One region of the Rhizobium sp. SJZ105 genome, then DNA from elsewhere that is predicted to be linked to it. Evidence: predicted binding sites of a transcription regulator. Region 1 holds the regulator's gene; each other region holds the start of a gene.
The links. Region 1 encodes LexA, which represses DNA repair genes until DNA is damaged. Its sites were predicted from a motif close to TGTTCNNNNTGTGTTCNG; they were not measured.

Region 1 (7,263 bases):
ATGCGCGCCGGTGGAGGCGCCGGAGGGAACGGCGGCACGGCCCATGGAGCCGTCTTCGAGATAAACGTCGACTTCAACGGTCGGATTGCCGCGGCTGTCGAGAATTTCGCGCGCGATGATATCGGTAATGGCAGTCATGGTCTCTCCCTTGGGAATGGAACAGATATTTTCCGTCGCCTGTCTTAGACGATGGCGAAGAAATTACAATGACGGTGGGCAGCGGAAACGGCCCGCCCGCCATTAAAATCGATTGGCACAAAAGTGCCCGCCGTCACGGTCAGCCGATCAGGCTTTCGTAATCGCGTCGAAAGCCAGAAGCTTTTCGAGCAGTTTCGGCATGTCCTTCAGGTGGACCATGTTAGGGCCGTCTGACGGCGCATTGTCCGGATCCTCATGGGTCTCGATGAAGAGGCCGGCCACGCCAACCGCAACGGCCGCACGCGCCAACGTCTCGACGAATTCGCGCTGGCCACCTGTGGAGCCGCCCTGCCCGCCCGGCTGCTGCACCGAATGGGTGGCATCGAAAACGACAGGTGCGCCGAGCGCTGCCATGATCGGCAACGAGCGCATGTCGGAAACCAGCGTGTTGTAACCGAAGGACGCGCCGCGCTCGCACAACATCACATTCGGATTGCCGCTCTCATTGAGCTTGGCAAGCACGTTCTTCATGTCCCAGGGCGCCAGAAACTGGCCTTTCTTGACGTTGATGACGCGGCCGGTCTTGGCGGCAGCAACGAGAAGATCGGTCTGGCGGCTGAGGAACGCCGGAATCTGCAGAACGTCCACCACCTCGGAAACGACGGCGCATTGCTCTTCCGTGTGGATGTCGGTCAGAACAGGAAAACCGAATTCCTTCTTGAGATCGGCAAAAACCTGCATCGCGTTATCCAGGCCGATGCCGCGTTTTCCGGAAAGCGAAGTGCGGTTCGCCTTGTCGAAAGAGGACTTGTAGACAAGCCCTATTCCCAGCTTGTCGCAAAGCTCCTTCAGGACGCCAGCGATCATGAAGGCATGTTCGCGGCTTTCCATCTGGCACGGACCGGCAATCAGCGAAAACCGCTCGGTATTCGAGAAGGAAACCTTGCTGGCGCCGTCGCCGGCAGTGACTTTAAGATTGTTCGTAACGCTCATCATTTTTCCTCGAAGGCGAAGGCAACGCCCTGACCGGGTGCCGCGGGCACCACCAGACGGCCGTCCGCTTTTGCGCAGGACACGCCATTAGCAGCAAGCACCGCCTCTGTCACGGCAAGATCGTGTGAAGAAAAGACGATGCCCGCGCCGCGCAATCCGCCTTCGTTGCCATCCTGAGCATTCAGGGTCTGCCCGCCGAAAGGCGGTTTTCCGGTCAATCTGATGCTGGCATTGCCGGTCGCGAAAACCATATCACCGCCCGGAGACCATTTGCCTTCACAGCCAAACACCGTCTCGATCAGGCCCGCCACCTTCGCATCGCCGCCGGTAAACAGGACGATTTCACTGAGGCCGGTGACACCATTGGCGTGGCGCTCCAGCATGGTGCGATCGCCCGGAAGGGCTTGAAGCCGTTGACAACTGAACAAAAAGAAATCCGCGGCCGCCCCGCTTGCCGCAAAAGCCAGCCGGAACGCCGCCTCGCCTTGCGAGCCATCCGGCATCCGAACAGGCCGCGAAAACTCGAAAACATCGCCCGCCGAAAGGCCGGCTGCCCGAAACCGCTCATGGTCAACCAAGGCGTCTTCAGTCTTGGCAACAAGAGCCGAAAAACCCTCCTGCCCGTCCCGTTGCCGGAAGGCCACATCCCTGCCGGTGAATACATCACCCCTCTCTATTGAGGCATTATATTTAGCCGGATCAGCAATTGCGAGCGGCTCCAGATAGGTGCCATCGGCGAAAAATACGCAGGCATTTTGGGTGCCGAAAGGATGCAGAGCCTCCGGCGCAACCGTAAAGCCAAGACTGACGAGGCGCTTCACGGCGACGCCTATGACTTCCACGGGCAAAACGAGATGGTCGACGCTATAGGGTTTCGTCATGAAAATGTATCCTGCTGGCCTTCCGCTCGGAGCATGCCGGGACGGGTTTGACCGCACAAAAGCACAATTGCGTGCTATGAGGCAAATCATCACAGCAACGGATGGCACCTTCACGAAATTTTAGGGGATTGCAGAACACATATGGAACATATAGTGTTCGTTCTGTATTTGTTTCGCGACTTCCACTACGATTCTAAAGGGTGTTTTCCTCATGCTCACGCGCAAACAGCAGGAATTGCTTCTCTTCATTCATGAACGAATGAAAGAGTCCGGCGTGCCGCCCTCCTTCGATGAAATGAAGGACGCACTCGATCTTGCTTCGAAATCCGGCATCCACCGCCTGATAACCGCTCTCGAAGAGCGCGGGTTCATTCGTCGGCTACCGAATAGAGCTCGGGCGCTGGAAGTCATCAAGCTGCCCGAGGCTTATACGCCGGGTGCAAGGCCGCAGCGCGGCTTTTCGCCGAGCATTATCGAAGGCAGCCTTGGCAAGCCCAAGACGCCGGAACCGGCCCCTGCCCCCAAGACGCCGGCCAACGATCTGGGCGGGGCTGTCACCGTGCCGGTCATGGGCCGCATCGCTGCGGGCGTGCCGATTTCCGCCATCCAGAACAACACCCATGATGTGGCCGTGCCAGTAGACATGCTTGGCACGGGCGAACATTACGCTCTTGAGGTCAAGGGTGATTCGATGATCGAGGCCGGCATTTTCGACGGCGACACAGTCATCATCCGCAACGGCAACACCGCCAATCCCGGGGACATCGTTGTGGCTCTGGTGGATGACGAGGAAGCCACGCTGAAGCGCTTCCGCCGCAAGGGTGCCTCCATTGCGCTCGAGGCGGCAAACCCAGCCTATGAGACCCGTATTTTCGGGCCCGACCGGGTGAAAATTCAGGGCAAGCTGGTGGGGCTGATCCGCCGCTACCATTGATCTTATCGAACCGAACGTGCTCACTTTACATTAGGCGTCATCGTGAAGATGGCGCCTATATATGGTTTGGCTGTTTCCAAACGTGGCGTGCTTTAGCGGGTGCACGAGGATATGCGCCATTCAGCCTATGCGCGTTGCCCTTTCCAAACTAAGTTCCTGCTCCATAAAGATGCTTCGGTTTCGCTACAGGCGTGGTGGCGAATGGGCTGCTCGCTGTAATTGTCGAAGCGATCCCATCCGCTGTTTTTTAGCGACGTTGTTCTGTCGTGTTGCGCAGTCAGATTTTAGTAGTCACCAAAGGGTGACTTATCGCAAGCCGCGCTCTCAGTGACCCCACATCACCATTCATCAACGGCGTTTATGGGAGCCATGGATAATTTTCGATATTCCGTGAACGCTTGGCAGGTGTAGAAATACGCGTCATATCCGGGAGATACGCGATGTACGATCTTTATATAGCCAACAAGAACTATTCTTCATGGTCGCTGCGGCCGTGGGTATTGATGCGCACGCTCGGTATCGCCTTTGATGAAAAGCTCATTCCGTTCGGCGAAGGCGTCTCCTTCTCCTCCTTTTCGCCGACGGGCAAGGTGCCCTGCCTGGTCGACGAGGGTATGACGGTTTGGGAAACGCTTTCGATCGTCGAATATCTTGCCGAAAGACACCAGGGTGTCTGGGCAAGCGACAAGCATGCGAGGGCCTGGTCGCGTTCGGCCGCAAGTGAGATGCATGCCGGCTTTTCCTCGCTGCGCAATCTCTATCCCATGTCGGTGGGCATTCGGGTCAAACCCAGGGGCGGCGATGCCGGGCTTAAAGCCGATATAAAGCGGATCGATGCGTTGTGGAGCGAGGGTCTCACAAAATTCGGCGGGCCATATCTCGCCGGTCAAAAGTTCACGGCGGTCGATGCTTTCTTCTGCCCGGTTGCATTCCGTTTCCAGACCTATGGCAGCGCGGATCTTTCGCCAGCAGCGAAAGCCTATTGCGACCGGCTGCTCGCCCTGCCTGCCATGCAAGAATGGTACGAGGCCGGTTTGAAGGAGAGCTGGCGCGACGCTGGTCATGAAGAGGAAGTTGGCGAGATCGGCGAATTGACTGAAGATTTGCGCGCCAAGGCCCGATGATCCATGCTGGCGGCTGTCATTGCGACGCCGCCAGCAGCCGGATGATGGGCTGCGGCAGATCACGGTCGAAACGTCCGCTTTTCCAGTCGTAATAACGGTGCTGGCTCCAGGGCCTGTCCGTTCCGGCGATTGCGGCGCGCAGCCCGCTCGCCACACCCTCCTCCCTCTTGTTAGCAAAATCTATTTCCACAGAACCGAGACGCCGCAAGATGTCACGGCTGAGCAGGAGTGCACCCGAGCGGCACTGCGAAAAAGAGGTTCTGCGGGAAACAACGACGATATCGGCAATATCGCAGGCTTTTCCGGCGAAGCGGCCATCGTCCAGAACGACGATCCACTCTCCGCTTGCGGCGCTCGCTACGCACCATATGTCTTTCCTGCAGGTGAAGACGCCAACTTTGGCGTCTTTGAGCGCCGCCGTCATCTCGCGTACCACCACAGCCATGTCTTCGGGCGACAGTTTCGATCTCGAGTCAGAACCAGCAGTATTTGCCATGCTCTCACCATTTATAAAATCTGGCGGCACGGTTTTTTCCGGCAGCAGCAGCGCCCTTTGCCACTGGCCGTAAACGAAGCCCTGCGGACGGGCTTTTGTGGTTGAGACCTTGCCGTCCTCCACGAGTGCCACCAATTCGCCGTCCTCGTGAATCAATAGATCCGGTAGATCACGATAGGCCGTAACTGCCGACACGCCGAAGGCGAAGAGCAGAAACGGGATGCCAAGAAGCGCAAGCCGGCTGCGCAGCAATGTCAGCAGCAGGAAACCCACCGAAGCCAAACCGACAAACCAGCCATGCGGACGCCCAGTCGCTGCGCTGCCGCCCCAGGAGGCCACCTCGTTTGCAACCTCGATGACGAGTGCCATGCCATAACCCATGATCTTCAGGAACGGCGCGTCGAGCCCGAAGGGCATCAGCAGCATTGCGATAAGAGCGAATGGCATGACGATCAGCGACATGAGCGGCATCGCAGCCAGATTGGCGAACAGTCCATAGGTGGTGACACGGTGAAAATGTTCGGCTGAATAGATCGCCGTCGAAAGGCCCCCGATCAGCGACGTCGTGATAACGCCGCCAATGACCGCGCCCATCATTTCCGCCACCTTCAGCCATGCGGGCTTGCGCCCGATGAACAGCCGTTCGCGATCCGTACGCCAACGGCTCCAGAAGGCATAGGCGGACACAAGCGCTATAGTGGCGGCAAATGACATCTGAAAACTCGGACCCATGATTTCCGAGGGCGAGAAAGCCAGAATGATCAGGGCGGAAATGGCAACGTTTCTGAGGCTGAGTGATGGCTGATCGAAAAGGACCGCGATCAGCATCACAGACATCATCAGCCAGGCACGCTCGGCGGAAACGGCAAAACCGGAAATCAGATAATAGGCAAGCGTCATCAGCAGTGCCGCGAAAGCCGCGATCTTCTTGACCGGCCAGCGCTGCGCAAAGGCGGGAAACAAGCTGAAAGCCAGTCTCAGGCCAACAAAGAATATGCCGGAGGCCAGTGCCATGTTGAGCCCGGATATGGCAACGATATGGGCAAGGCCGGAGAGCCGCAACGCCTCCATCGTCTCCGCCGATATAGCCTGTCTCTCATCGGTGATGATGGAGGCGGCGAAGGCTCCGGCATCACCGCCGATGGTGGTGCGGATGCGTTCGGCAATTGCGCTGCGAAGGCCGTAAAGCCGCATATCGGCCCATTCCAACCAACCCTTGTCAGGCCTTGCGTCACCAACGGGTGATACAAGCGCATCCGGTGATTTATAAAAGAAACCGGTCGCGCCTATGCCTCTGAAATAGGACGTGAAGGCGAAGTCGTTCAGTCCCGGCAAGGCCGGGCCGGACGGCGGCGAGAGGCGGACCTTGCCGCGAAGGGTTGCTCCGAGTGCGATCGGCTCGCCTCCGCCACGCGAAAGCACCGATATCCTCTGCGGCGGACGCGACAATGTCGGGTCCGCTGTTGCGGTCAGATCGACGACATATCGCCAGTAGCCGCGTGCATCGACCTCCCGGCGCGCCACGGTGCCGGTGATGGTGGTGGTGACGGGGGTATCCAGCACCACGGTCCCTGCCCGTCGGGTTTCTAAATCGGCCAGAAGCATGCCGAGCAATAGAAAAGCGAAAGGGCCGCAAACCGCCGCCGCAATGCCAGCCTTGTATCTCACAAAGAGCGCCAGAACGGCGACAAAAAGAAATGTGGCAATCAAAATGACCGGGGAAGGCGTGGCATCTAGAGAAAACCAGAGTACCGCGCCGCAGCCGATGGAAACGGGAATGAAAAGAAAATCGTGGCCGAATGCGCGCTCCTCGGCCAGGCACATGGCGATTTTTTCGGCCACGGTAGTGTTGCGGTTAATCTCGGGAATAATGGCGGGAGTGTCATGTGTTGCCGCATCACTGCTTCGGCGGAGAGGAAACAGAATTTCCCGTGTGCCGGGCAAGTCTCCCTGCATCGTTTTAGCATATTCGAAATGCTGTTTTTCCCCTTGACCGAGCAATCCCCACCGCCCCTTGCCGCACCAAAAACAGGTTTGCAGACCAGCGCTCGGGATTGCAATCCTTTACTTTAACGATGCGTTGACCGAGATTGAATTGCTGCTGCCGGGAAAGCCTGAAGCAACGCGATTGCGTTTGCCGCAATGCACAATTTGACCTTTGGATAGCTTGGCATCCGCGCAAGGATCATATAGCTAATCGGTAGACGCTTAACCGCGGGGCGTATCTCAACGCCCCCACCCGCATGTTTTCGGAGGATCAGTATGACGGAAAAAAGCGCTACAGTGACACTTGGCGAAAAACAGGTCGAACTCCCGGTCAGGGAAGGCACGATTGGACCAAGCGTCGTCGATATCGCCACGCTGTACAAGCACACGGGCTCCTTCACCTACGACCCCGGCTTCACCTCGACAGCCTCCTGCGAATCCAAGATCACCTATATCGATGGTGACGAAGGCGTTCTTCTGCACCGCGGCTTCCCCATCGAGCAGCTTGCCGAACAGGGCGACTTCTTGGAAACCTGCTATCTGCTGCTTTACGGCGAATTGCCGACGGCTGCGCAGAAGAAGGACTTCGACACCCGCGTAACGCGCCACACCATGGTGCACGAGCAGATGAGCCGCTTCTTCACCGGCTACCGTCGCGACGCACATCCGATGGCTGTCATGTGCGGCACGGTCGGCGCTCTCTCGGCCTTC
Region 2 (7,263 bases), 480 kb from region 1:
AGCAGAACCGCCGCGTCACCATCCGCCGCGTGACACCGCTGGTAAGACCGGTCGCCCAGAACTGATAAGGTTCAGGAACTGAAAAATGAAAGCCCGGAAAGCGCAAAGCTTTCCGGGCTTTTTTATTGGTAGCAAAGTTCCCAGGCCGACACATTATCCGTAACTCCGGACCAGATCCGGGGTCCGGCGTGATCAAATCCGGCATGACTGGGATGCTTCTCACCCTGCCATCATCCTCAAATTTGAGGATAATCCAGCCTCTAACGCTTAGTTAAGCGCCACAGCAATCTCTGCTGCGAGCTGGGCATTGTTGCGTACCAGCGCGATATTGGTCGCGAGGCTGCGGCCGTCGGTCAGGCGGAAGATATCGCCGAGCAGGAAGGGCGTGACGGCCTTGCCGGTGATGTCCTCGCGCTCGGCGTGGGAAATGGCGCGATTGATGTAGATTTCCATCTCCTCGCGCGGAATTTCGTCCTCTTCCGGCACGGGATTGGCAATCAGCATACCGCCATCGATGCCGAGCTGTTCGCGGGTCGTCTGGAAATTGGCGATGGCTGCAGGGCTGTTGAGCGACAGCGGGCTGGGAAGGCCCGAAGAACGCGACCAGAAAGCCGGGAACTCTTCCGAACCGAAAGTCACGACAGGCACGCCGTTGGTTTCGAGAACTTCCAGCGTCTTCGGGATGTCGAGAATGGCCTTGGCGCCGGCGCAGACGACGATCACGCCGGTTTTGGCAAGCTCGGTCAGATCGGCGGAAATATCGAAGGTCTCCTCCGCGCCCTTGTGTACACCGCCGATGCCGCCGGTGGCGAAAACGCGGATGCCGGCGCGGGCAGCGGCAATCATGGTGGCTGCCACTGTCGTGGCACCGGTGCGGCGCTCGGCAATCGCAAAGGCAATATCTGCGCGCGAGACCTTCATGGCGTCGGTGGTCTGGGCAAGCGCTTCGAGCTGCTCCTTCTCGAGGCCGATATGCAGCGTGCCGTGAATGACGGCGATGGTTGCCGGAACGGCTCCCTGATCGCGGATGATCTGTTCGACGCCTTCAGCCATCTCGATATTGCCGGGATAGGGCATGCCGTGGGTGATGATGGTCGATTCCAGCGCGACGATCGGCGCGCCGCGCTGTTTGGCAGCGGCAACCTCTTGCGAATAGACGATGGGCAGGAGCGGGGAGATGGGGCGGGTCATTCTGTTTGTTCCAGACTATAAAAAAACGGGTTCATGCCAGCATTTCGGCCTTGGGGACAAGCCCCAACATGGTCTCGACACTGTCTTTTGACAGGTCTTGGGCGGTGGCGAAAGGCGATTGCACGGTGATGGCGGCCGCCGCGGCACCCAGTCGCAGGGCCTCAGTGATGGTTTTGCCCTCCGCAATCGCCGCGAGATAACCGGACGCCATGGCGTCTCCGGCCCCGGTTACGTCTTTCACCTCGCGGATGATGGGTGGGTGGAGGCTTGCGGTTTGCGTCGCGTTGAAGGCTACCACTTCGCTTGCGCCACGGGTGATGACGCCGCCGGCAAGGCCTGCCCTGCGGAGAATGCCCGGCCAGTCGCGAACATTGTCTGCCGTCTGTCCCGTCAGCGCGCGCGCCTCTGCCTCGTTCATGAAGAGAATGTCGATATTGGCGAGCATGTCCTTCAGCTTCACCGCCTTGGCGGGCGAAATGGCGATGGCAGCAAGCGGCTTTTGGCAGGCGCGGGCAATGAGACCGAGCGCCTTCAACGTATCCTCCGGCAGATTGGCATCGCAAAGCAGAAGGTCGCTCGCGGTAATCGCTTCACGCACCGCGCGAACTTTGAGGCGGCGCGGCGAAAACAGCTTGTAAAGGTCCATATCCGCAAGTGCGATGACAAGATTGCCGTCGCGCTCCAGAATGGCGGTGTAGCTTGGCGTGCGGCGATCGAGGAAAACGAAGGGCGTATCTTCCACGCCCGCCTGCCTTGCTGCCTCCGCCACCGCTTCGCCGGTCACGTCGCCGCCGCGCGGTGCGATGATACGGACGGCAAAGCCGAGCCGCGAAAGATTGCGCGCCGCATTGAAACCGCCGCCGCCAGCCTCTTCCATCCATGAGCCAGGATTGCTGGCGCCGGGCGCCGTTTCAGTCTCGATCATGCCGCGCCTGTCTATATGCGCGCCGCCCAGAACGAGTATTTTCTTCACGCTTGTGTTTCCCTCTTTCGCGGATGGAAAAGGTGGACGATTCGTCCCAATCTTCTGTTTGTTCCCCTTCACATCCGGTCAGCAGCGATAGGCCGGACACGGAAAAACGAAAGCAGAACAAACGACTTATCGCTATTTGTTTTCAATATGCTGGCTGCGCCTTGCGATATGAGAACAAATAGAGTACATCCTATTTCCATACTGCTTCATTGCCTGTGCGGCTTCAATAACCTAAAGGTGGATCGGATGGCACAAAATTCTTTGCGTCTCGTAGAGGATAAATCGGTGGATAAAAGCAAGGCACTGGAAGCGGCGCTCTCCCAGATCGAACGGTCGTTCGGCAAGGGATCGATCATGAAGCTCGGTTCCAATGAAAACGTGGTTGAAGTAGAGACCATTTCGACGGGTTCTCTCAGCCTGGATATAGCGCTCGGTATCGGCGGTTTGCCGAAGGGGCGTATCGTTGAGATTTACGGCCCGGAAAGCTCCGGTAAGACGACGCTTGCGTTGCAGACGATCGCGGAAGCCCAGAAAAAGGGCGGCATCTGCGCCTTCGTGGATGCCGAGCACGCGCTCGATCCGGTCTATGCCCGCAAGCTCGGTGTGGATTTGCAGAACCTTCTGATCTCGCAGCCGGATACGGGCGAGCAGGCGCTTGAAATCACCGATACGCTGGTGCGCTCCGGTGCCGTCGACATTCTGGTGGTGGACTCGGTTGCGGCGCTGACGCCGCGTGCCGAAATCGAAGGCGAGATGGGCGACAGCCTGCCAGGCCTTCAGGCACGTCTGATGAGCCAGGCGCTGCGCAAGCTGACCGCCTCGATCTCCAAGTCGAAGTGCATGGTGATCTTCATCAACCAGATCCGCATGAAGATCGGCGTCATGTTCGGTTCGCCGGAAACGACGACGGGCGGTAATGCGCTTAAATTCTACGCCTCGGTGCGTCTCGACATTCGCCGTATCGGCGCCGTCAAGGAGCGTGAAGAGGTTGTCGGCAACCAGACCCGCGTCAAGGTCGTCAAGAACAAGATGGCACCGCCTTTCAAGCAGGTGGAATTCGACATCATGTATGGCGAAGGCGTTTCCAAGACCGGCGAGCTTGTCGATCTCGGCGTGAAAGCCGGTATCGTCGAGAAATCCGGTGCATGGTTCTCCTATAACAGCCAGCGTTTGGGGCAGGGGCGTGAAAATGCCAAGACCTTCCTGCGCGACAATCCGGAAATGGCAAGCGAGATCGAACTGGCGCTGCGCCAGAACGCCGGTCTGATCGCCGATCGGTTCCTGCAGAATGGCGGCCCGGAAGCCGGCGAAAGCGATGACGGTCCCGACGAGGGCTGATGCATTCGGAGGTCCGGGCGTTCGCGTCCGGTGGCTTTGCCGGGATGAGCCGGTATGGATCAAAAGGGTCGTGCGATTTTCCTCGCGTGGCCCTTTTTCTTTGCCTAGACGCCTTGGTGCGCCTCCATGGCTGGACAGGGCAGGATGCGGACGATAAAAGCCTTTGATTTTGCAAGATAGCCATCATTCGGGATGGCGGTGATGGACTCCAGCTGTGAGCGGTGTGTGGGCATGAGCGGTGTGAATGAAATTCGGTCGACCTTTCTCGACTACTTCAAGAAGAACGGACACGAGATTGTGCCCTCCAGCCCGCTGGTGCCGCGCAACGATCCGACGCTGATGTTCACCAATGCTGGCATGGTGCAGTTCAAGAACGTCTTCACAGGTCTCGAAAGCCGTCCTTATTCCACCGCCGCCTCGGCGCAGAAATGCGTGCGCGCCGGTGGCAAGCATAACGACCTCGACAATGTCGGTTATACGGCCCGTCACCATACGTTCTTCGAAATGCTCGGCAATTTCTCCTTTGGCGACTATTTCAAGGAAGAGGCGATTACCCATGCCTGGAACCTGATCACCAAGGAATTCGGCATCGATCGCAACCGTCTGCTGGTCACGGTCTATCACACCGACGACGAGGCTTTTAATCTCTGGAAGAAGATCGCCGGTTTCTCTGACGATCGCATCATCCGTATTCCGACCAGCGATAATTTCTGGGCCATGGGCGATACCGGTCCGTGCGGTCCCTGCTCGGAAATCTTCTATGACCACGGCGATCATATCTGGGGCGGACCGCCCGGCTCGCCGGAAGAGGATGGCGACCGTTTCATCGAGATCTGGAACCTCGTCTTCATGCAATATGAGCAGCTGACGAAGGAAGAGCGCATCGATCTGCCGCGCCCGTCTATCGACACCGGCATGGGTCTCGAGCGCATTTCGGCGTTGTTGCAGGGCAAACACGACAATTACGACACCGATCTGTTCCGGGCGCTGATTTCGGCCTCTGTCGAAGCGACCGGCGTTCCGGCAGAGGGCGAGAAGCGCGCCAGCCACCGCGTCATTGCTGATCATCTGCGCTCCTCCGCTTTCCTGATCGCCGATGGCGTCCTGCCGTCGAATGAGGGCCGTGGTTACGTTCTGCGCCGCATCATGCGCCGCGCCATGCGCCATGCCGAGCTTCTCGGTTCGCGCGAGCCGCTGATCTACAAGCTGCTGCCGGCGCTGATACAGCAGATGGGCCGGGCCTATCCGGAACTGGTTCGCGCCGAGGCGCTGATCTCCGAGACGCTGAAGCTTGAGGAAACCCGTTTCCGCAAGACGCTGGAACGCGGACTGTCGCTGCTGTCCGACGCGACTTCGACCCTGCACAAGGGCGACATGCTGGACGGCGAAACCGCCTTCAAGCTTTACGATACCTATGGCTTCCCGCTCGATCTGACGCAGGATGCGCTGCGCGCCCGCGAAATCGGCGTCGATATTTCCGGCTTCACCGATGCCATGCAGCGCCAGAAGGCGGAAGCACGCTCGCACTGGGCTGGTTCCGGCGATAAGGCGACCGAAACGGTGTGGTTCGAACTGAAGGAAAAGCTCGGCGCGACCGAATTCCTTGGTTACGACACTGAAACCGCCGAAGGCGTTATTCAGGCGATCGTCAAGGACGGCAAGTCGGTGGATAGTGCTGCCGAGGGCGAGACGGTGCAGATTGTCGTCAACCAGACGCCATTTTATGGCGAGTCCGGCGGTCAGATGGGCGATACTGGCGTAATCTCTGGCGATAACGGCACCTTTACCGTTTCAGAAACACAGAAGAAGGGCGAGGGCCTCTTCGTGCATTCCGGCACGGTGTCCAAGGGTGGATTGAAGCTCGATGACGCCGTGCAGCTGACGGTCGATCACGACCGCCGCTCGCGTCTGCGCGCCAACCACTCCGCCACCCACCTGCTGCATGAGGCGCTGCGCGAGGTTCTTGGCACGCACGTTGCTCAGAAGGGTTCGCTGGTCGCCCCCGAGCGTCTGCGCTTTGACGTTTCGCATCCGAAGCCGATGTCGGCCGAGGAGCTGAAGGTCGTCGAGGAAATGGCAAACGAGATCGTCTTGCAGAACTCGCCTGTCGTGACGCGTCTGATGAGCGTTGACGACGCCATCGCCGAGGGTGCTATGGCACTGTTTGGCGAAAAATACGGCGATGAAGTCCGCGTTGTGTCCATGGGCACCGGTGTTCACGGTGCGAAGGCCAACCGTCCGTACTCGGTCGAGCTTTGCGGCGGCACCCATGTTGCCGCAACCGGCCAGATCGGCCTTATCCGCATTCTCGGCGAAAGTGCCGTCGGTGCGGGCGTGCGCCGTCTTGAGGCCGTAACGGGTCAGGGCGCGCTTGCCTATCTCTCCGAGCAGGATGAGCGCGTAAAGGCACTGGCCTCGTCGCTGAAGGTTCAGCCGGGCGATGTGCTGTCGCGTGTCGAGGGACTTCTCGACGAGCGCAAGAAGCTGGAGCGCGAGCTTGCGGATGCCCGCAAGAAACTCGCAATGGGCGGCGGCTCGTCGGATGCCGGCGCAAACGACGTACAGCAGGTTGCGGGCGTCAATTTCCTCGCAAAATCCCTGTCCGGCATCGATGCCAAGGACCTCAAGGGTCTTGCAGATGAAGCCAAGGCCAATATCGGCTCCGGCGTCGTGCTGCTGATCGCCGTGTCCGAAGACGGCAAGGCAAGTGCTGTTGCTGCCGTGACCGAGGATCTAACTGGCCGTTTCAGCGCCGTCGATATCGTCCGCACGGCCTCTGCGGCCCTCGGCGGCAAGGGCGGCGGTGGACGCCCGGATATGGCGCAGGCCGGCGGCCCCGATGGCGCCAAGGCACAGGACGCCATCAACGCGGTGGCAGCGGCCCTGGCGGCCTGATCTGGATGAATTGAAAAAAGGCGGGGTTCTACCCCGCCTTTTTGATTCTGGATGTTGAAATCCGAAAGGAACGTGATGCGCTTTGTAAATCCCATCCCTTTCGTGTGCGATATCAACCGCTCCAGGGAGTTTTATCGTGACAGGCTCGGCCTGAAGGTTTTGGACGATTTCGGAAATTTCGTCCTCTTTGAAAGCGGCTTTGCAATCCATGAGGGGCGTTCGCTCGAACAGACGGTCTGGCGGACATCGCCGGACACGGACAAACCTTACGGCAGACGGAATCTGCTGCTCTATTTCGAACATGAGGATGTCGATGCGGCATTTCGGAATATTGCGCCGCATGTGGAGTTGATCCATCCCGTTGAGCGGCAGGCATGGGGACAGAGAGTGTTCCGTTTTTATGATCCGGACGGGCATGCAATCGAGATCGGCGAACCACTCGCCCAGTCCAACGAATAAGCCCGCTTCCAAAATCCGTTTTGTGACCCTTGCGAGCGCTCGTGCTCCGCTTTCAGGCGAAATGCCTGTCAGTTTCCTCAACCCGCCGCCTGCATATCCTTCGCTGCCGCTTCGTCAAGCTGTGTGGCCCGCTTGAAGGCGGGGCGGTCGGTCAGATGCGCCATATAGTCCGTGAAGGCCGGACGTTTTTCGATTGTGCCGAACTGCAGGCCCCAGCCGACGTGGGCACCTACATAGACATCCGCCGCAGTGAAGTGATCGCCGGCGATGAAGCGGTTTTCGCTGACGGCACGTTCGAGCGTGTTGATCGCATCCGCATAGCTGCCGCAGCCAGCCATACGCAGCTTTTCCTGCGGCACCTCGAAACCCATCGCCTTCATGCTGGTTGTCATTTCCAACGGACCGGC
Region 3 (7,263 bases), on a different contig from region 1:
GCCGTAACGGACTCGATCCGTTACGAAATTCCGTTGGGTGGTATGGGATAAGGTTAAGGCTTTGTCCAGCATCGCGATTGCGCGGGACACATTTGGCGAGGACCGTTTATTCCGCCGCAAGCAGCTGCTTGTCCTCCTCAAGCGCCTTCCGACGCGCGGCAAGTTCCAGTTCGCGGTGGAGGCGGATTTCCTCATCGGCTTGCGGTTTGGCGAAACGGGCAATCAGCAGGTAGGAGACCGGGGTGATGTAAAGCGTCACCAGCGTCGCAAAACCCAGACCGCCAACGATAACCCAGCCCAGCGCGATGCGTGCTTCCGCCCCTGCTCCCTGCGCCAGCACCAGCGGCACGCCGCCCAAAATGGTCGCGATCATTGTCATCATCACCGGGCGCAGGCGGATGCTGGTGGCTTTTTCGATGGCTTCGCGCACGGTGGCGCCCTGGTCACGCAGATGGTTGGCGAATTCCACGATGAGAATGCCGTTCTTCGCCATCACGCCCACCAGAAGCACAAGCCCGATCTGGCTATAAACGTTGAGGCTCGATCCGGTGACGAGCAGCGCGATGACGGCGCAGGCAAGACCGAGCGGCACCGTCGACATGATGATGATCGAACTCAGGACACTTTCGAACTGCGCGGCCAGGACAAGGAAGATGATGGCGATGGCGAAACCGAAGGTCAGCAGCATGCCGCTCGAATTCTCCTCAAGCGTCGCCGCCTCGCCGAGCGGCAGAAGGCGGGCGCCGGGCGGCAGGAGGGATTGTGAGAGCTCGTTCACCTTTTCCAAAGCCTGACCGAGCGAAACGCCGTCCTTGAGATTGGCGGTAAAGCCGACGGAGGGAAGCTGCTGCTCGCGGTTCAGCTGCGGCGCCACCGCATTTTCCTTCAGGGTGGCAATGACCGACATCGGCACGATCTTGCCGTCACCCGTTTTCAGGAAGACGTTTTCGAGATCGGTCGGGTCGTTGATCGGCCGGGTGGAGGACAGCAGCCGGACCGGGATTGCATCCCCATCCACGAAGACGTCGACAACCGAACGTCCTTCCAGCAGCGATTGCATGGCGCGTGACAGGCCGGTGATATCAATGCCGAGATCGGAGGCGCGCTCACGGTCGATGGAAACGGATAGCTGCGCCTGGTTGGGCTCGTTGTCCAAACGCGGCGTTTCGAACAGGCCGCTTTCCTCCATGGAAAGCAGTAGTTTCTGCGTTGCAGCTGTCAGTGCCTGATAATTGCTGCCGACCATTGCCATCTGCAGGCCGTTGCCCGCACCGCGAATGCGCAGGCTGTTCGGCTGCATGGCGTTGCCGCGCAGCGCCGGCACCTTGTTGGCGGCAGCGGTAACGTCGGCGGCAATCTGGTTCTGCGTGCGGTCGCGATCAGCCCACGGCGCCAGCGTCAGCACCAGAAAACCGGTGTTGGAGGAACCGTTCATACCGGTGATGGAGTAAATATTGCGGATTTCGCCACTGTCGCGCAGCGGCTGGAGATTTTCTTCGATCCGCTGCAACTGGTCGCGCGTATAGTCGAGGCTGACACCCTGCGGCGCCGTCACACGCATCATCACCGAGGCGCGGTCCTCGCGCGGCGTCAGTTCGTTCTGGATCATGCCGAAGGCAATCCAAGACAGGCCCGAAAAGACGAGCGCAACGATGATGACGATGAGCGGGTTGTTGAGGCAGGCGGAAAGCGTCTTCTTGTAGGTGGAGGCAAAGACATTGCCGAACCACGCCAGCGGTCCCGTGGGTTCCTTCAATCCGTCTTTCAGCATCCGCGAAGCGAGCATCGGACAAAGCGTCAGGGCCACGATGGAGGAAAGACCGACAGCGAAGGCGAGAACGAAACCGAATTCACGGAAAAGGCCACCCAGCTGGCCCGGAAGGAAGGAGAGCGGAATGAACACTGCGGCAAGTGTCGCCGTCGTCGCAATCACCGCGAAGAACACTTCCTGCGTGCCGAGAACAGCGGCAGCGCGCGGCCCCATGCCCTCCGCACGGCGGCGTACGATATTTTCCAGCACCACGATCGCATCATCGACCACCAGACCCGTCGCCAGAACGATGGCGAGCAGCGTAAGGATGTTAATCGAGAATCCGACCATGTAGATGGCGATGATCGTGCCGATCAAAGCCACCGGCATGGTGATCGCCGGAATGAGGGTTGCCCGCCAGTCACGCAGGAACAGGTAGAGCACCACAACCACGATCAGCGCGGAAAGACCAAGCGCCAGTTCCACCTCGTGCAACGCGCCTTCGATGAAGACGGCGTCGTCACTGGTCACCACGATGCGCGTACCCTGCGGCAGGTTGGCCGACATGGCCTCGACGGCAGCCTTCACGCCGGTGGAGATATTGAGCGTATTGGACTGCGCCTGCCGGATGACGCCCAGACCCACGCCCTGCACACCATTGGACCGCAGCGAGGTGGATTCGTCATCCGCACCCAGCATCACGGTTGCCACATCGCGCAGGCGGATATTGTCCTTGATCAGAAGGTTGGAAAAATCCTCAGGCTTCGTGAGGCTCGCGGTCGCGCGCACGACGATGTCCTGCGTCGAACTTTTCAGCGATCCCGCCGGCACATCCAGCGCGGCACTGGCCAGCGCGGTCGAAATATCCGTCACCGTCAGACCACGGCTGGCAAGTGCGGCCTGATTGAGATCGACGCGGAAGACTTTTTCCTGATCGCCGTAAAGCTCCACATCCGCCACGCCGTCGACGGCGGCAAGGCGGTCGATGACCTCGTCATCCACCAGCTTGGTCAGATCTTCCATGCTGAGCGTGGACGAAGTGACGGCAAGACGCATGATCGGCTGGCTGTCGGAATCCGCCTTGATGATCTGCGGCTCGTCAGCATCATCAGGCAACTGGTTGGTTACGCGGCCAATGGCATCGCGCACATCGTTTGCGGCGACGGCCATATCGACATTGTCGCCGAATTCCATCGTTACGCGGCTGGTGCCGAATTGCGAATTGGAGGAGATGGATTTGACGCCGCTGACGCGCGCAACAGCCCCCTCGATGGTCTGCGTCACTTCCTGATCGATGGTTTCGGGCGCCGCACCTTCATAAGTCGTCCTGACGCTGATGGACGGCCGGTCCACATCCGGCAACTCGCGCACCTCAACGCCAACCAGCGCGGCAAGGCCGGCAACCACAAGCAACGTATTGAGAACCGCTGCCAGAATGGGCCGGCGAACGAACAGTGCGGTGAAGGCGAGCTTGGAATCCTGACCCGAAGGCGACTGAGTCGTCATTGGCTGGCAACCTCCTCGGGCTTCGGCTGGCTTGCGACACGGACGGCACCACCCTCCCGCACCCGCTGCAATCCTTCGGTCACGACCTGATCGCCTTCCGCCAGTTCCGCTTTCACGAGAACGGCGTCGGGGTTACGCTGCACGATCTGCACCCGCACCTTGGCCGATTTATTGTCGGTCACGCGCCAGACATAGGAACCTTCGGCATCCCACTGCACGGCCAGCGGATCGACGGATGCATAGGTCTCTCCGGCAAAACGCATGGTGACGCCGAAGGACATACCGGCCCGAAGCTCATCCTTGTCGTTAGCAAACCGTGCCCGGATGCGGATGGTACGGCTTGCGGCGTCGACACGGTTGTCGACGGCCTCGACCTCACCTTTGAACGTCTCGCCGGGGCGTGAAATCGAGGTGGCCTCTACAGGCATTCCGACGGTAATTGCAGTTACGAACCGTTCCGGCGCCCAGAAATTGACCAGAATTTGAGAACGGTCATCAATGCCGACGATCGTTGATTGCGTGGTGACATTGTCACCGATATTGGCGGCCACGATCCCGACAACACCCTCAATCGGTGCGACGATGTCGCGGCGCCTGAGGTTCAGCTCGGCGGTGCTCAGTGCAAGCTTGGCGGCTTCCTCGGCAATCTGCGCATCCAGCACATCAAGGCGGGATACGGATTTCAGGTTACTGTAGGAACTCGATTTTTCGACGGCGCTGCGTAGAGCAACCTGCGCCTTGTCCCGCTCGATCACCTGCTCCTCGTCATCGAGCCGCGCGAGCACCTGCCCCTTTACGACGCGGGCGCCGGATGAAATGCGGATTTCCGAAAGCGTGCCTGATGTCTGCGGCATGACGACAACCGACTGGATGGCCTCGCCACTGCCGATGGCGTTCAGCCTGTCATTGACCGTGCCCTGCTTGACCGGAGCCATCGCCACCAGGGTCGCATTGCCATCGCGGCGTGCGGCGCCGGCATTCTGTCCGGATGACGAACCGGGTGTTCTGGCACCGGATGCGGCAACCTCGACCGCGCCAACAGGTGTTTTGCCGATGCCGATACCCGCGAGCAGATTCCGCGCTTCGGGTGAATAAAACCCCCAAAGACAGAGTCCTGCTCCCGCCACAGCAAGACAGACACCCACCTGTTTCCACACCCGCATACAATTCTCCGATTATCCGCACAGCATAAACCCGCCCCGAAAAGAGCTTTTCGGAACGGTAGAAGTATTCCCGCATGCGTTAACGAAGGCAACGCACAAATCCGTTCCTTACATAATTGTAATTTGTGATGAATTGTCGTCGAAAGCGCACTGACGGCCATTTCTGTCGCAAACATTCACCAATCCGGTAATCTGCAGCTGAAATAGCCATGACCGGAGGAATGCATGAGCACCGTAACGAAAGCCGAAAATGCCGAAGCCAACCCGCGCGTCAAGGCTGTGTTCGACGATATCCGCACAACGCGGAAATCGGATTTCATCAACAATATGTGGCTCTACCTCGCCTTCGACCCCGATCTTCTGGAAAAGACCTGGGCCGAGGTCAAGGCGGTGATGGCCACACCTTCAGCGCTCGATCCGCTGGTGAAGGAAATGCTTTATATCGCCGTTTCCGTCACCAATGGCTGCTCCTACTGCGCCCACTCCCATACCGCGGCTGCAAAAGCCAAGGGCATGACGGGCGAACAGCATGCCGATCTCATGCGCGTCATCGCCCTTGCCGCCAAGACCAACCAACTGGCCGTGGCGCTGCAATTGCCGGTGGACGCGGCTTTTGATGCCGACAGGCGGGCCTGAGACGAAAAAAACGTCTTGGAATAGGCGTTTTGACGGATGATACCGGAATAAAAGCAGAACACGGTTCTAGCCTTTATATCCCGAATCACTACATTGGGCCGCATGAGCAACAGTTTTGACGATATGCCGTTCTTCGACGAAGAACCTGAGGCGCCGCGCAAGGCGACGAACAATGCCGATGCAGGCAACGCCGGCGGGCTTGGCATTGCCGCGCGCGCCATGGCGGCACGCGATCAGGCCCGGCCCACGCCCGACTATCTTTCCGGCCTCAACCCGGAGCAGCGCGAGGCCGTGGAGACACTGGACGGCGCTGTTCTGGTGCTTGCGGGCGCCGGCACCGGCAAGACCCGCGTTCTGACCACCCGCATCGCCCATATTCTGGCGACCGGACGCGCCTATCCCAGCCAGATTCTGGCCGTGACCTTCACCAACAAGGCCGCCCGCGAGATGAAGGAACGTATTGGCGTTCTGGTCGGCGGCGCGGTTGAGGGCATGCCCTGGCTCGGCACCTTCCACTCCATCGGTGTCAAGCTCTTGCGTCGCCATGCCGAACTCATCGGCCTGAAGTCTGATTTCACCATTCTCGACACCGACGATGTGGTGCGGCTGATCAAACAGCTTATCCAGGCCGAAGGTCTTGATGACAAGCGCTGGCCGGCCAAACAATTCGCCGGCATGATTGACGGCTGGAAGAACAAGGGACTGACACCGCCGGATATTCCCGAGGGCGATTCCCGTGCCTTTGCCAATGGCAAGGGCCGCGAACTTTACACGGCCTATCAGAACCGACTGAAAACGCTGAACGCCTGCGATTTCGGCGATCTTCTGCTGCACCCCATCAGCATCTTCCGCCGCAATCCCGATATTCTGAAGGAGTACCACCAGAAATTCCGCTACATTCTGGTGGACGAGTATCAGGACACCAATACGGCGCAATATATGTGGCTCAGGCTTCTTGCCCAGCGCCCCAAAGGCGAGCCGCAAAACGTCTGCTGCGTCGGCGACGATGACCAGTCGATCTATGGCTGGCGCGGCGCCGAAGTGGACAACATCCTGCGCTTCGACAAGGATTTTCCCGGTGCCAAGGTCATCAAGCTGGAGCGTAACTACCGCTCCACCGAGCATATTCTAGGCACCGCCGGCCATCTGATCGCCCATAATGAAGGGCGTCTCGGCAAGACCCTGTTCACCGAGCGCAGCAGCCCCGACGATGAGAAGGTCGTGGTGCATGCGGCCTGGGATTCCGAAGAGGAAGCCCGCGCCGTCGGTGAAGAAATCGAGCAGCTTCAGCGCAAGAACCACAAGCTGAACGACATGGCCATTCTCGTTCGCGCCTCCTTCCAGATGCGCGAGTTCGAAGACCGTTTCGTCACGCTTGGCCTCAATTACCGCGTCATCGGCGGTCCGCGCTTCTACGAGCGTCTCGAAATCCGCGATGCCATGGCCTATTTCCGCCTTGTCTGCCAGCCGGCCGACGATCTGGCCTTCGAGCGCATCGTCAACACCCCCAAGCGCGGCCTAGGCGACACGACCATCCGCAATCTGCATGATTACGCCCGCGCCCGCGACATTCCGATGCTGGCGGCAGCGACCGACATCATCGAGACCGACGAGCTGAAACCGAAGGCGCGCAAGGCGCTGTTCGACGTGGTGCAGGATTTCCGCCGCTGGCAGGGGCTTCTGGAAAACACCGAACACACCACGCTTGCCGAGCAGATCCTGGACGAAAGCGGCTATACTGCCATGTGGCAGGCCGACAAGACGGCGGAAGCGCCCGGTCGGCTGGAAAACCTGAAGGAACTCATCCGCTCGATGGAGGCCTTCGAGAGCCTCCGCGGTTTCCTCGAGCATGTCGCGCTCGTCATGGATGCCGAGCAGAACGAAAATCTCGATGCCGTCTCCATCATGACGCTGCATTCCGCCAAGGGGCTGGAATTCGACACCGTTTTCCTTCCCGGTTGGGAAGAAGGTCTGTTCCCGCACCAGCGGGCGCTGGACGAAGGCGGCCGCTCCGGTCTGGAGGAAGAACGTCGTCTAGCCTACGTCGGCATCACCCGCGCCAAGAAGCTATGCCATATCTGGTTCGTATCGAACCGGCGTATCCATGGTCTGTGGCAATCCACCCTGCCCTCGCGTTTTCTCGATGAACTGCCGCCAGCGCACGTGGATGTCGCGGCATCCGACAGCAATTACGGTGGTTACGGCGGA
Region 4 (7,263 bases), on a different contig from region 1:
AAGCTCCTTGCGGTCGAATTCACGGCCCAGGACCAAGCAGCCATCGGCGATCCGGAGCCTGTTGCCCTCGGAAAAAATCTTGCGGTTGTTGCCGACGCCGGCACTGGTCAGCAGCAGAAGATCGTACGCCTGCTGTTGCGCCTCTTCCTCGATGCCCAACAGGAACGGCGTGAAGAAGTCCGCCTGTGCGCTTGGAAAAGCAGGCTCGTAGGTGAAGACGCCGAGGATGCGGTTAAGCCCCTTGGCCATGCGGCGCGCGATCGGGTCCGCGACATAACCCGTCTTGCGAATGACCGCCTGTACGCGTTCGCGTGTTTCTGCCGGGATACGGGCGATCGCGGTCGGCGCGCCGTTCAGAACAAGCGATACTGTTGCCTGACTGACGCCGGCAAGCTTCGCAATATCGTTCTGAGTAAGGCGTTTATGGCTGGTCACGCAATGCCCTCCCCGACACTCGTTGGCTGCTAATACGTATTAGCAGTTAATGCGTATTAGCACGACTTCCCTACTCTGTGTCAAGAGGCGAAAGACACGCTTGCGGAGAGATGTTTTGACGAAGGCTTATCAGGCGGCCAGCCCGGCCTTATGACGGCCGAGCTGGGTTATGGGCTTCCATACCAGCGGTAAACGGTACCCGCTGCGGGTTCAGGGTGCCGAAGGCGTCTTTGCGTCTGCAAGCTTTTGCTGGAGAAGCCAGGTCCACATCGCCTCATCGCCGAGCACTTTTGCCTCCACCTCTTCATGGTTCGTATCTTCAAAAACCGTCAGCCGCACGTTGCGTTTCAGTTCCTGGAGACGCTGGACGAGGACAACAGTATCGGACAAAGGAATCACCTCGTCCCTTGAGCCGTGAAAGGCCCAGAAGGCTGTCTTTTCATTGGTGCGGTTGAGGTAATGGCGGATGCCGCCACCGGCAATTGGGACGACCGCAGCAAAAGTTTGTGGAAACTGCTCGGCCATTGACCAGGCGCCGAACCCTCCCCGGCTATATCCGATCAGATAGATACGGCTGCGGTCCACCCGATGATCCGCCACAACGGAAGCCAGCACGCTTGCGACACGTTCGATCGGATAAAGTAGTTCCTCGCTCGGATTTTGCGGCGAAAACACCATGAAAGGAAAATCACGGCCCCCTTCGATCAATTTTGGCAGGCCGCTGCGGCGCAGCTTTTCGACGTCGCTCCCGCCCTGATCGCCGCCATGCAGCCATACCACGAGAGGATAGGTTTTGTCCGAACCGGCATAGTCTTTGGGCGTATAAAGCAGATAATTGATATCCGACGCGATCGTGGCGTCAGACCTCATGGCCTTCTGCTCGGCAAAGGCAAATGTCGATGTGGCCAGTGCCGCAACAGCGATCAGGCATAGTTTCAGATGCTTCATGCTTTTGTCCTCCCAACAAACACGTCTTCCAAGACGCGACTGGTGAACTCATCAGCCGCCGGGTTGGTTCAGTGGTTTGAAAAGCATGCCGGTCAACACGCCATGCGGAACCCGATTGAGGCTGCGAATATCGATCAGCCAGGTTTGTCCACCGCAGTCTGGAGGGCAGAGACATGCGTTCATTATTTGTTCTGGCCTGCTGTTTGAGTTTTTGCTAATCATTGCAACAAGAGTGCTTTTGAAAAATGCCGTCGTCGTGCGGATAGGCAAATATCAGGGATGCAGGCATGGCGGTTGCCTATCTGGACAAACTGAACGAGCAGCAACGCAAGGCCGTAGAACATGGCGTTGGGCCTTCAGGCGGACACACGGCTGGACCGTTGCTGATCATCGCCGGTGCCGGTTCCGGCAAGACCAATACGCTGGCGCACCGGGTGGCGCATCTGATCGTCAATGGCGCCGATCCTCGCCGCATCCTGCTGATGACGTTTTCACGGCGTGCCGCTTCCGAAATGTCGCGTCGTGTCGAGCGTATCTGCAAGCAGGTCATCGGCGCTAACGCCGGAGCCCTCACGGATGCGATGGCCTGGTCCGGCACGTTTCACGGGATCGGCGCGCGCCTCTTGCGAATCTATGCGGAACAGATTGGACTGGACGTGGATTTCACGATCCACGACCGTGAAGACAGCGCTGATCTGATGAACCTTGCCCGACACGAGCTGGGTTTCTCCAAGACCGAGAGCCGTTTTCCGACAAAGGGCACCTGCCTTGCGATCTATTCGCGCGCCGTCAATTCACAAACGCCACTGAAAGAAATCCTGCGCCAGCACTATCCATGGGTGTCCAGCTGGGAAGAAGAGCTCAAGCAATTATTCGCCGCCTATGTGGAGGCCAAGCAGGCCCAGAACGTTCTCGATTACGACGATCTTCTGCTCTACTGGGCCCAGATGGTCAGCGATCCCGACCTTGCAGGCGATATCGGCAATCGTTTCGACCACGTGATGGTCGACGAATATCAGGATACCAACCGGCTGCAGGCCGCGGTGCTGATGGCACTGAAACCGGGCGGTCGCGGATTGACCGTCGTGGGTGACGATGCCCAGTCGATCTATTCCTTCCGGGCAGCAACGGTGCGCAATATCCTTGATTTTCCGGCATCTTTCAGCCCGGCCGCCGATATTATCACCCTTGATCGCAACTATCGCTCGACACAGCCGATACTGGCTGCCGCCAATGGTGTCATCGACCTTGCCCGTGAGCGATTCACCAAAAACCTCTGGACCGAACGACAGTCACTCGAGCGGCCGAAGCTCGTGACAGTAAAAAGCGAAACCGAGCAGGCGAACTTCATTATCGACCAGGTGCTGGCCAATCGTGAGACCGGCATGACGCTGAAGCAACAGGCCGTGCTGTTTCGCACCTCCAGTCATAGCGGGCCGCTTGAAGTTGAACTTACACGCCGCAACATTCCCTTCGTCAAATTTGGCGGCCTGAAGTTTCTCGACAGTGCCCATGTAAAGGACATGCTGGCGGTATTGCGTTTCGCGCAAAACCCGCGCGACCGCGTCGCCGGTTTCAGGCTACTTCAGATGCTGCCGGGTATCGGGCCGAAGAAAGCCGGCAATATTCTCGATACGATTGCGGCAGATCCCGAACCTTTGCTCGCCCTTGCCGAAATTCCGCCGCCACCCAAAACCGGTGAGGACTGGGTATCCTTCGTGCAGTTGCTGGCGAACATGCGAAAATCGCACGGCGGCTGGCCATCAGATATCGAGCAGGCGCGGCTCTGGTACGAGCCCCACCTCGAACGCATCCATGAGGATGCCGCGACGCGGAAGGCCGATTTGCTGCAACTCGAGCAGATTGCCGGCGGCTATCCTTCCCGCGAACGCTTCCTCACCGAACTGACGCTCGATCCGCCGGATGCCACCAGCGATCAGGCAGGCGTGCCGCTGCTCGATGAGGATTACCTGACGCTTTCAACCATTCATTCGGCAAAAGGCCAGGAATGGCGCTCCGTCTTTATCCTGAACGTTGTCGATGGCTGCATACCCTCCGATCTGGGCGTCGGCTCCACGCATGAAGTAGAGGAGGAACGCCGGCTGCTCTATGTCGCCATGACTCGCGCCAAGGACAGTCTGTCACTGATAACCCCGCAACGGTTCTTCACCCATGGCCAGAACGCGCAGGGCGACCGGCATGTCTATGCCGCTAGAACCCGCTTCATACCGGCAACTTTGCTGCAGTTCTTTGAAACAGCCACCTGGCCGCTGGTTTCGGCCGCGGCCTCCGAGCGCAGCGCGCAGCAGATCCGCATCGATGTAGGCGCGCGGATGCGGGCGATGTGGAAATAGGGAAGATCGTACAGGCTGGAACGATGGATAACACGGCTGTTCGAAAGATCATCCATATCGACATGGATGCCTTTTATGCATCGGTGGAGCAACGCGACAATCCCGCACTTCGCGGCCTGCCCGTCGCCGTCGGCGGATCGGCTGCACGAGGCGTGGTGGCTGCGGCAAGTTACGAGGCGAGAACCTTCGGCGTCCATTCCGCCATGCCGTCCGTCACTGCCAAACGGAAATGCCCGGATCTGATCTTCGTACCGCCACGCTTCGAGGTATACCGGCAGGTGTCGCAACAGATACGCGAGATATTTGCCGAATATACCCCTCTGATCGAGCCGCTATCGCTCGACGAAGCCTATCTCGATGTGACCGAAAACCTGAAAGGCATGGAGATCGCCACCGAAATTGCGCTGGAGATCCGCGCAAAGATCAAGGCTGTCACCAGCCTCAATGCATCTGCCGGCATCTCCTACAACAAGTTTCTGGCGAAGATGGCAAGCGACCTGAACAAACCGAATGGCCAAGCCGTCATCACGCCGAAGAATGGGCCTGGCTTTGTTGAAGCCCTGGCCGTCAAGAAATTTCATGGCGTAGGACCCGCCACGGCCGAGCGGATGAAACGGCACGGCATCGAAACAGGGCTCGATCTCAAGTCGAAATCACTCGGTTTTCTGCAACAGCATTTCGGGAAGTCTGGCCCTTATTTCTACAACATCGCCCGCGGCATCGATGAACGGCAGGTCAAGCCCGATCGCATCCGCAAATCTGTCGGCGCCGAGGACACATTCGTCGAGGATATCGACGATCTCGACTTAGCGAAGGCGGAGCTTGGCCCTTTGGCTCAGAAAGTCTGGCGTTATTGCGAGGCCCACGACATCGCGGGAAAAACTGTGACCGTGAAAATCAAATATTCGGATTTCAGCCAGGCAACACGCAGCAAAACAGTGTCGGGAGCCGTGTCTGACCTCGCAACGATCCAGGAGATGTCAGAGACCCTGCTTGCCTCCGTCTTTCCATTCAAACGTCCGGTAAGGCTGTTGGGGATTACCCTTTCCTCGCTGAGCACCGAAGAGAGTGAAGAGGAAGCGCAGCTCGCGCTTGGCCTGTGATGACCCTGTCCCGAAAACGAAAAAGCCCGCCGCGGGAGGAGGTGCGGCAGGCTTTCCGAAATTTCGAACAACGGCTGGGAGGAGGAGTGCCATTGTTCACAAGACAACCCTTGGGAGGAGGATAGGGTCATCTCAATCCGAAGCTTTGCGGGAGGAGGTGCATCGCTTCGATGAAAACAAGATACCCGGTTTTGCCGCATATTAAATAGGCTTTAATGCAGCGCAGCCATGCAAGAAACGCACGAGTCTGCTTTCATCAGCAGCGGCAAGACCCAGATGGATTGCGCCGCCTGTACCCTTAGAATTTCACGCTGGCCGTGAGGCTGACGTTGAAGGGCTCGCCGACGGCATTGGCGTAGCTGGTGGAGCCAATGGATGAGGTATAATAGCTTTTGTCGAAGATGTTCTTCAGATTGAGCTGTAGGGTCACCGGTTTCTCCAGCTGAAGCGTATAGGTCGCAAAGGCGTCGAAGACGGCATAACCCGGCAGGTCATAGGAATTGTCGTTGATGCCGGCACGCTGGCCGACGGTCCGCACTCCTCCGCCGATCCGCAGCGTGTTGCCGTTCGGCCCGACCTCACCGACATCATAGGCAAGAAACAGCGAGCCGGTGTGACGCGCGACATTCGGCAAGCGCTTGCCGGCATAGGTGGAATCTTCGAGAACGAGAGCGTCCGTATAGGCATAACTTGCGATTAGATCGAGACTATCGGTAAGGTTGCCGGCAATATCCACCTCCACCCCACGCGAGCGAACGAGACCGGCGGCCTTCACCGTCGACACACCGCCTACATCCTCCGAATAGGCGACATTGCGCTTGCGGGCATTAAACAAGGCAATATTGGCATTCAAGCCGGTGAACAGGTCGAACTTGGCGCCCACCTCATAGGAAATGCCCTCCTCCGGATCGAGCCCGCCATAATAGGCTCCGATCGAGGATTGCGGGCGGAAGGTTTTCGCCACGTTGGCATAAAGGGATGCATCCGGCGTGATCTTGTAGACGAGACCGGCATTGGGGATGAGTTCGCCGCCATTGTTCTGGGTGTTTACGACGAAGGGGCGGCCTTTGCCGGCATAGATGTCGTAATACTGGTAGCGCAAACCGCCGACAGCGATCCATTGATCGCCCAGATGCACGGCGTCCTGCATATAGATCGAAGCAGTGGAAAGCTCCTCCGTCTGGTCGCTGTCGACGTCCCTGACCGTCGTGCACGCCGGCAACCTGCCGTAAACGGGATTGTTAATGTTGAAATTCGAGGAATTTGCGCATCGCAACATGTTGGTGCGCAGCGTGTCGCTGTAATCGTAGGACATGCCGAACAGCAGATCGTTGCGCAGGCCACCAATATCAGCCTCACCGGTCAGGTCAGCGCGGGCCGCGTGGTTGTAGATGGTGGAATATTGCGTGGCGTCAGCGCGCCGCGTCACCTGCCCCGTGCGGGAATTGTAACCCATCACGCGGGCCTGGTTGTCGGAATATTCGTTTTGGCTATAGGCGTAGTTCAGCGACAGTTTCCAGTCTTCGGACAATTGGCGGTCTATCGAGATACTCGCCAGATCGGATTTGCCATCGGTGATGTTATAGGCCTCGTCCAGCCTGAGACGTCGGCTGACATTGATTGCCTTTCCTGTCGCCGGATCGAAGATCGTGCCGCGATCGAAGGGCACGCTGTAATCCTCATGCATATAGGAAACCGTAATGTCGGTATCCTCGCCGCTCCATTTTAGCGAGGGTGCGATCAGCCAGTTCTTTTTCTCACCAAAATTGCGCCAGTAGTCGCTGTTCTCCCCCTGACCGATCAGGCGATAGGAAAAATCCGTTCCCGCAATAGGTCCGGTCACATCGAAACCGCCGGATGTACCATACTTGCCCGCCCCAAAGGCTGAGAAGCGCGAATAGGCTTCGGCGGAGAAAGTATCTTCAGGCCCCTTCGTCACGACATTCACCATGCCGCCCGGATCGAGAATGCCGTAGAGCGTGGAGGCTGGCCCTTTCAGCACTTCCACTCGCTCCGCCGTATCGTTGAAGGAATGCGGCAATGCGGTCTTCAGCCCGTTGATGAGGATCGAGCCGTCGCGATTGTCACCAAAACCACGGCGGATAACGGCATCCTGCGTGCCTCCCAGCGTGTTTGACTGGGTAACACCGCTGACATTGGCGAGCGCATCATCAAGCGAGCGCGCCTGTTGGTCACGCAGCACTTTGTTTGTCACGACGTTGACCGATTGTGGAATATCGAGGATCGGCGTCTCGGTGCGCGTCGCAGTGCCCGTGGTTATCGGCTGATAACCGCGTGCGCCTTTTTTGACGTCGGCATTGACGGTTATCGTCTCAAGCACGGTCGTCCCGTCGGCATTTTTCTTCGGTGCCGTGTTCTCCTGCGCAAAAGCAGGCAGGGCAACTCCGGCCAGAAGCAACGCC

Region 2: recA (recombinase RecA) is a predicted target of LexA. The motif match lies at 2,335-2,352, and genes of this name have one in related genera.
Region 3: FB593_RS14540 (ATP-dependent helicase) is a predicted target of LexA. The motif match lies at 5,099-5,116, and genes of this name have one in related genera.
Region 4: FB593_RS21035 (ATP-dependent helicase) is a predicted target of LexA. The motif match lies at 1,560-1,577, and genes of this name have one in related genera.

Annotation. Positions count from the first base shown of each region.
Region 1 is NZ_VIUP01000001.1:524,181-531,443, forward strand. Features, by position in the region: gene eno (phosphopyruvate hydratase) at 1-138, opposite strand, end outside; gene kdsA (3-deoxy-8-phosphooctulonate synthase) at 286-1,131, opposite strand; gene FB593_RS02670 (VOC family protein) at 1,131-2,012, opposite strand; gene lexA (transcriptional repressor LexA) at 2,224-2,946, shown strand; gene FB593_RS02680 (glutathione S-transferase family protein) at 3,387-4,070, shown strand; gene FB593_RS02685 (ComEC/Rec2 family competence protein) at 4,087-6,522, opposite strand; gene gltA (citrate synthase) at 6,829-7,263, shown strand, end outside.
Region 2 is NZ_VIUP01000001.1:47,475-54,737, forward strand. Features, by position in the region: gene FB593_RS00310 (OmpA family protein) at 1-65, shown strand, start outside; gene FB593_RS00315 (pseudouridine-5'-phosphate glycosidase) at 268-1,191, opposite strand; gene FB593_RS00320 (carbohydrate kinase family protein) at 1,223-2,164, opposite strand; gene recA (recombinase RecA) at 2,411-3,502, shown strand; gene alaS (alanine--tRNA ligase) at 3,734-6,397, shown strand; gene FB593_RS00335 (VOC family protein) at 6,473-6,856, shown strand; gene FB593_RS00340 (glutathione S-transferase family protein) at 6,934-7,263, opposite strand, start outside.
Region 3 is NZ_VIUP01000003.1:514,171-521,433, reverse strand. Features, by position in the region: gene FB593_RS14555 (efflux RND transporter permease subunit) at 107-3,256, opposite strand; gene FB593_RS14550 (efflux RND transporter periplasmic adaptor subunit) at 3,253-4,419, opposite strand; gene FB593_RS14545 (carboxymuconolactone decarboxylase family protein) at 4,645-5,055, shown strand; gene FB593_RS14540 (ATP-dependent helicase) at 5,158-7,263, shown strand, end outside.
Region 4 is NZ_VIUP01000008.1:161,790-169,052, reverse strand. Features, by position in the region: gene FB593_RS21045 (LacI family DNA-binding transcriptional regulator) at 1-435, opposite strand, end outside; gene FB593_RS21040 (prolyl oligopeptidase family serine peptidase) at 646-1,383, opposite strand; gene FB593_RS21035 (ATP-dependent helicase) at 1,671-3,737, shown strand; gene dinB (DNA polymerase IV) at 3,761-4,840, shown strand; gene FB593_RS21025 (TonB-dependent siderophore receptor) at 5,139-7,263, opposite strand, start outside.